2 regions of the Bacillus aquiflavi genome follow, and region 2 is predicted to be linked to the other one. Evidence: predicted binding sites of a transcription regulator. Region 2 holds the regulator's gene; the other holds the start of a gene.
What was found. The regulator CtsR, encoded in region 2, represses protease genes until heat stress. The targets are predictions, from matches to a motif close to ATGGTCAATAAAGGTCAAACA.
Positions count from the first base shown of each region.

Region 1: the regulator CtsR is predicted to act here: its motif matches at 2,393-2,413, upstream of clpP (ATP-dependent Clp endopeptidase proteolytic subunit ClpP).

Region 1 covers NZ_CP082780.1:2,977,065-2,980,633, reverse strand. The annotation lists partial or broken gene whiA (DNA-binding protein WhiA) at 1-906, shown strand, start outside; gene K6959_RS14515 (HPr family phosphocarrier protein) at 931-1,188, shown strand; gene clpP (ATP-dependent Clp endopeptidase proteolytic subunit ClpP) at 1,704-2,300, opposite strand; tRNA gene K6959_RS14505 (tRNA-Arg) at 2,684-2,755, shown strand; partial or broken gene K6959_RS14500 (dihydrofolate reductase family protein) at 3,052-3,231, shown strand.
Region 2 covers NZ_CP082780.1:3,557,955-3,561,523, reverse strand. The annotation lists gene K6959_RS17275 (protein-arginine kinase McsB) at 1-923, opposite strand, end outside; gene K6959_RS17270 (protein-arginine kinase activator protein McsA) at 927-1,475, opposite strand; gene K6959_RS17265 (CtsR family transcriptional regulator) at 1,505-1,966, opposite strand; gene K6959_RS17260 (MFS transporter) at 2,430-3,569, shown strand, end outside.

The DNA of each region.
Region 1 (3,569 bases), 580 kb from region 2:
TTAAGGACTGCTGTGGAAAAGCTGAATTATCGGCTTTAATTCGAATGAACGGTTCACTCTCTTTTTCTAATCAGAAGCTTGTCGTCGACATCCAAACGGAAAATGCGGCGATTGCAAGAAGAATATACACATTGTTAAAAAAATTCTATCCTATTCAAGTTAAACTCCTCGTTCGAAAGAAAATGCGTCTAAAAAAGAACAATGTCTATATCGTTCGATTAACTGAACAGGCAAAGACAGTTTTAACAGATTTAAAAAAAAATTAAGGAAGATTTTATATTTATACAAGGAATCTCCAATGAGCTTATCAAAAAGAAATGTTGTATGCGCTCGTATTTAAGAGGAGCTTTTTTAGCGGGTGGCTCGGTTAATAACCCAGAAACCTCTTCTTATCATTTAGAAATCTTTTTAATGTATAAAGAGCATAATGAATCATTGAGTAATTTGATGAATAAGTTCAACTTAAATAGTAAAACGCTAGAACGGAAAAAAGGGTTTATCACATATTTAAAAGAAGCAGAAAAAATTTCTGAATTTCTAAATATTATTGGCGCTCACAATGCTTTACTACATTTTGAGGATGTCCGAATTGTCAGAGACATGAGAAACTCGGTAAATCGATTAGTTAATTGTGAAACAGCGAACTTAAATAAAACAATAAGTGCTGCGTTAAGGCAAGTTGAAAATATTAAATATATAGAACAAACGGTAGGGCTCCACGTTTTACCTGAAAAATTAAGAGAAATAGCTGAACTGCGAGTTGCTTACCAAGATGTCACGTTAAATGAACTAGGGGAAATGGTTAGTGGTGGTAAAATAAGTAAATCGGGAATTAATCACCGCTTACGTAAGATTGACGAAATAGCTGACAAGCTTCGGGCTGGAGAATCAATTTCAATTAAATAGATAATGGAATTTGGAGGAATTATCATGGTGGAAAAAGAAGTGGAAATACGATTGAAAACTGGGCTGCAAGCGCGTCCTGCAGCGTTGTTTGTTCAGGAAGCGAATCGATTTTCTTCAGAAATATTTCTAGAAAAGGATGGTAAGAAGGTAAATGCGAAGAGCATTATGGGTTTAATGAGTTTAGCCATCGGTTCTGGCTCTTTAGTAAAAATAAGTGCAACTGGTCACGATGAATTAGAGGCATTAGAAGTACTTACAAAATTTACCCAAAAAGAGGGATAAGCTAGAAAACGACAAGACTCGCTTCAATTTAGAAGCGAGTCTCAGATTGTTGACAAACGGCTCGCATTCTTCGTTACTTGCACTTCATTATAAGCTTATGAACGACCGTTCTATTCCTTCTCCCTCAACTGACAAACGCTTTTAATTCAGTCTTTCGAGAATTTACTTCAAATATTACTTTTCTACAAGCTGAGACCCGCTGCTGTGGTTTTTAACTCTATGTCATAGGGCATGCCAATACATGTGACCTTGGATTTAAAGCATTCAACACCTGAACTATGCGGAGCCAGAGATGAACACAGTATGTCACGAGTAGGAAGATGTCTGGAGAATACTTAAATATGAGAAATCCTATTTGAATAAATCCGAAACATTTGAAGGGCTTTGTGAAGCAATAGAAGAATATATTTGAAAGATATTAAAAATAATAAAACGGCTTTAGCCCTATAAAATATAGATTTAAAGCCGCTTAACTCATTTTTTATTTCCCCTGTCAAATTGACAGGGGGAGTTCATTATTTTTTATCTAATGAATTTCGGGAAATAATATGGTCGATTAAACCGTATTCAAGCGCTTTTTCAGCTGTCATAAAGTTGTCTCGATCTGTATCTCGTTGAATGACTTCAAGCGGTTGTCCTGTACGCTCTGCAAGAATATGGTTAAGTTTGTCTCGTAAAAACAGAATTCGCTTTGCGGCAATTTCAATTTCAGTTGCTTGCCCTTGCGCTCCGCCAAGCGGTTGATGAATCATCACTTCACTGTTAGGTAAACAATAACGTTTGCCTTTTGTTCCTGCTGCTAATAAGAATGCTCCCATTGAAGCAGCTATTCCAATACAAATTGTTTGAATGTTTGGTTTAATAAATTGCATTGTATCAAAAATAGCCATCCCAGCAGTAATACTTCCTCCTGGGCTATTAATGTAAATAGATATGTCTTTTTCAGGGTTTTCTGCTTCTAAAAATAATAATTGAGCGACAATTGAATTTGCAACCTGATCGTCTATTGCACTGCCTAGCATAATAATCCGGTCTTTTAACAGACGAGAATAAATATCGTATGCACGTTCTCCTCGATTTGTTTGTTCAATAACAGTAGGGATTAAATTCATATTTCCTTTCCTCCTTAAAATAGAGTTTAATTTCGCTAGGAAAGTTATTCCAACGAAAGAAGATAATTGTACTTATTATTAATATTACACTGATGGTCAATTAAGGTCAAAAAAAAAGCACTATAAATTTGAAGAAAAATAATATCTGTTTCCCATCTTATCCTTTAGGCAAAATTTTAAACAATATCTCCAACTTTTTAAGTAAAAATGAGATATTAATTTAGTATATGTTTTACTTTTAGACGTAATGTTACAATTCATTTAAAATTAAAATCCAAGCCTCATCATTAAGCGGCTTGCTAATGATTTTTATGGAAGGAAATAAGACTTGCATATTGTTTGAATATAACATATAATATTTAGCGTACGTTAACAGCCATTTTGCCCTCGTGGTGCAACGGATAGCACGTGAGATTCCGGTTCTCAAAATGTGGGTTCGATTCCTGCCGAGGGCGCTTTAAGGTAAATATGTAAAAAATTTGGTTCATCATAAAACACTCGAAAATGTTGTGATATCATATCAATGTTTCGTGTGTTTTTTATATTTTGTACAATCCGGTTTAAAAACTTTTTACACAAACTCATATACTCTTTGTATCTTCTTCTTGCAATTCTTTTTTGACAGTGTACATAATCCTCATAATAGGATCAATGATCGAATGTCCTAATCGTTTCGAAATTGGGAACACTATTCGATTACTGCGCCCTTCGTTTAATCATGTTTTATGCTTTTCTCGGTTATACAAGACGATTAATGACTTTTGCAAATTTAGGGCTTGTTGATGAATAGAGGTTACTTATTCACCCAGTTGTATTGGAAGAAGGAAAACCATTGTTTATTGATATAAAACGGAGGATGAATGTAAAAATGGTTAATACTAGAACATTCTTTTCTGGTGTTGTGCAAATAATCTATCAATTTAAACGGTAATTAATAAAATCGCTCACTCCAAAAATAATGGTTCTCAACCAGATTGTTGGCGCTATAGGATGCCGGCAAGTAAGCAGGTGCTACCCGTTATCGTTAAAAAACATATATACTATTGATAAGAGTTTTCCAAAAAAACTTTCTAATACCATATAAGCAGATCAAAAGAATCTTATTCTGCATCTATTGTTTGCATTCCCATAGCTTGAGCATATTCATTAATCTCTTTGATTAAATTAGGTCTATAGATCGATATTGCTCCATGTATTTGTCTTTCATTATTAGGATATATATATTCTGGGAATATAAAAAATTTATTTGGTCCATCTTTTTTATTATAT
Region 2 (3,569 bases):
ATATTCTCTATATAACCTATATCAATTCCTAATCGGATATCTGATAAGCAACGAGACGCTTCTTTCGTTTCTATAATACGGCTGTTTTCCAATACACCGAGCGAGCGAAATACTCTATCTTCTAATTGTATGTTTGATGTTTTTTCTAATGCTTCTCGTGCAGACCTTTCTTGTGAAATTAACTGAACGACAACACCTTTTAAATCATTAACGATGTCATGCTCAGATTTTCCAAGGGTAATTTGATTTGATATTTGAAATATGTTCCCTAATGCTTCACTGCCTTCTCCATAAATACCTCGGACAACTAAACCAAGCTGATTTATTGCAGGTATTATACGATTCATTTGACGGGTTAATATTAAACCAGGCAAATGCATCATTACAGATGCTCTTAATCCGGTTCCTACATTTGTCGGACAACTAGTTAAATAACCTCTATTTTCATCAAATGCATAGTCAATTTGTTCTTCAATCCAATCATCAATTACATTTGCTAAATTCAATGCCTCAGTTAATTGAAAACCTGAAAATAAACATTGTATCCGAATATGGTCTTCCTCATTGACCATAATATTTATTGATTCATTTTCTGAAAGAAGGCAAGCACCGTACGTTGAATCCTCTGCCAAATGCGGACTAATTAAATGCTTTTCAACGAGCACCCTTTTTTGTAGCGGTTGAAGCTCCTCCATTTTAAGAACCTCTAATTTTCCTAAATAATCAGGGTAACCGCTTGAAACAGCCTTCTCAACTTTATTTATTACATTCTTAGCTTCCTCGATTGAATAAAGGGTTGGAAAAGTATGTTCCTTTAAATTTCTGGCTAACCGAATACGAGAACTTAACACAATATCTGAATCGGCACCATCCTCATTCATCCAAGGACTAATCGCTTGATTGATAAAACGTTCTAAAGACACCACTTATTCCCCTCCCTCGTGTCTTTCCGTTAGTTTCTTTTTTAATAATCGAATTTCATCACGAATTTGTGCAGCTTGCTCAAATTCTTCTTGGGTAATTAAATATTTTAATTTTAGTTTTAAGTCTTCAATTTTTTTACGCAAATGCATATTACCCCCAATGCGTTTTGGAATCTTTCCATTATGACTCCAATTTCCACTATGGAGACGCCGTAATATTGGATTTAATTGATTTTGAAAAGTTTTGTAACAGTGGGCACAGCCAAATCGACCCACTTTAACGAATTGTGGAAAAGTCATTGAGCAATGTTTGCATTGAATAATTTCATCTTGTTGAAAAGAATTTTGCTTCGCTTGTTGAAATCCTGGATCTGCATTCAATAATCCTGCTAAAAGGTTGCTAATAGAAAGCCCTGGTCCGCTATTAAACATAAACATGTCACCTTTTTCATGGGCACATTTTTCGCATAAATGAATTTCAGCTTTTTTCCCATTTACAATTTTCGTAAAATGAAGTGTTGCAGGTCTTTGATTACATTCCTGACATATCAATCCATTTCACCCTCTCTAAGCTCACTATTTTATTTATATTTTATAGATGTCAATATTGCCTTTAACATTCTGGCACGGAGTTCATCTCTTTCAGGTAAATCAATATATAAAGTGGATCGATCAATGACACTAAGAATAATCTTTGCTTCTCGTTCCGTGATAATTTCTTCATCAAGTAAACGATAAATAATATGTTCTGCACTAGTTTGGGAAATTCGATTTTTAATAATTGATATAAGTTCATTGATTAGATGGGCATCATCGTGAGGTTTGACTTTCATAATCCGTATATAGCCACCGCCACCCCGTTTACTCTCAACTACATAGCCTCTTTCTATTGTAAATCTTGTATTTATGACATAGTTAATTTGTGATGGAACGCATTGGAACTTATCTGCAACTTCACTTCTTTTGATTTCTACAGCCTCTTGTTCGCTCATTTCCAATACTTTTTTTAAATAGCTCTCAATTATATCTGATATGTTTCTCACCCAGCCTCCCCCTATCTGACTTTGACTATATTTGACATTAATTATACACGAAATAGTTCCTTCATTGCAATATTCTTATTTTCCCCAATTTATTTCATCTCAAAACGTAGCATTTATGATTTATTTAAGGTTATTTAATTAATTTCTCATTTCCTCCTACAGATAGAACGATAAAGAGAAATAATTTCTTTTTCATATCATCCGGCATAGCTAAAAGGCATTTGTGGCACGAATAAGCCTAAAAGAACAATATTGTTTAATAGAACTTTATTTTAAAAAATATATTTTATAAAGTACATCACGATATACTTATGAAATTTAAAAGTTATTTCTTTAACGGAAAAACTATTGGAATTTACAAAATTTATTCACATTTTATCCATAATTTATTCTACTTTAACATGTTTAAAATGGTGCAATTAGGAAAAAATGTTAATCAATTTTGAAAGAAATGGGTGGGAAAATGACATCCTGGAAAAATTCCATTTTTTTAATTTTAGGAATAGGTGTATCACATCTAGGAAATTGGATTTACTTTATAGCACTTAATATTTTAATCTTAAACTTAACTGGCTCGGCCGCTGCGGTAGCTGGACTGTATATTATAAGACCCGTAGCAATTTTAATCACCAATACTTGGTCTGGAAGCGTCATTGATCGTGTGAATAAAAGAAAATTAATGATATTTATCGATATAATAAGAGGAACCTTAGTAATTTGCATTCCCTTTATAGGATCTTTATGGGCAATTTATATTGTTCTCCTTTTGGTTAATATTGCAGGTGCATTTTTCGGCCCAAGCTCATCAGTATACATTACGAAACTTGTCCCCCAGGAAAATCGAAAAAGATTTAATTCAATCATGAGTATGACTAGCCCTGGTGCATTTTTATTAGGTCCAGCAATTGCTGGGATATTAATTATGTACGTTAGTCCAGATATTTGTATTATCATTAATGCTGTTTCTTTTTTCGTTTGTGCATTTTTTATTTATCTACTTCCTAATGTAGATGAAGATTTAAATAATATACGTGAACGGGTACATTGGAAAACTATTTTAAATGACTGGAAAGCAGTTAAACAATTTATTAAACAAACTAAATATTTTATTTCAGTTTATATATTGTTCCAATCAGCTATGTTAATTGCCTTTGCTGTTGATTCACAAGAAGTTACTTTTATTAAACAACATTTAAAACTATCGGACAGAGATTATGGCTTAATTGTAAGTATAACAGGGATTGGTTCATTAACCGGGGCTGCTGTTGCTGCTATTACATCTAAAAAAATACATCTCCGCCTATTTATTGGTGTTGGAATGCTATTAACATCTTTAGGATACGTTATGTTTTATGCTTCTTTTAACTTTATTACTGCAACATTAGCATTTGTATTTTTGGGCTTTTTTTTGGCATTTGCCAATACAGGATATGCAACTTTTTTTCAAAATAACGTGCCGGTAAAAATTATGGGGAGATTCGGAAGTATCGCAGATATGGTTCAGGGAATGATTCAAATTGGATTAACACTACTTTTAGGATTAATGGCCGAATGGTTTTCAGTCCAACTTGTGTGCCTGATCTTTACGATTATAGGAACTTTG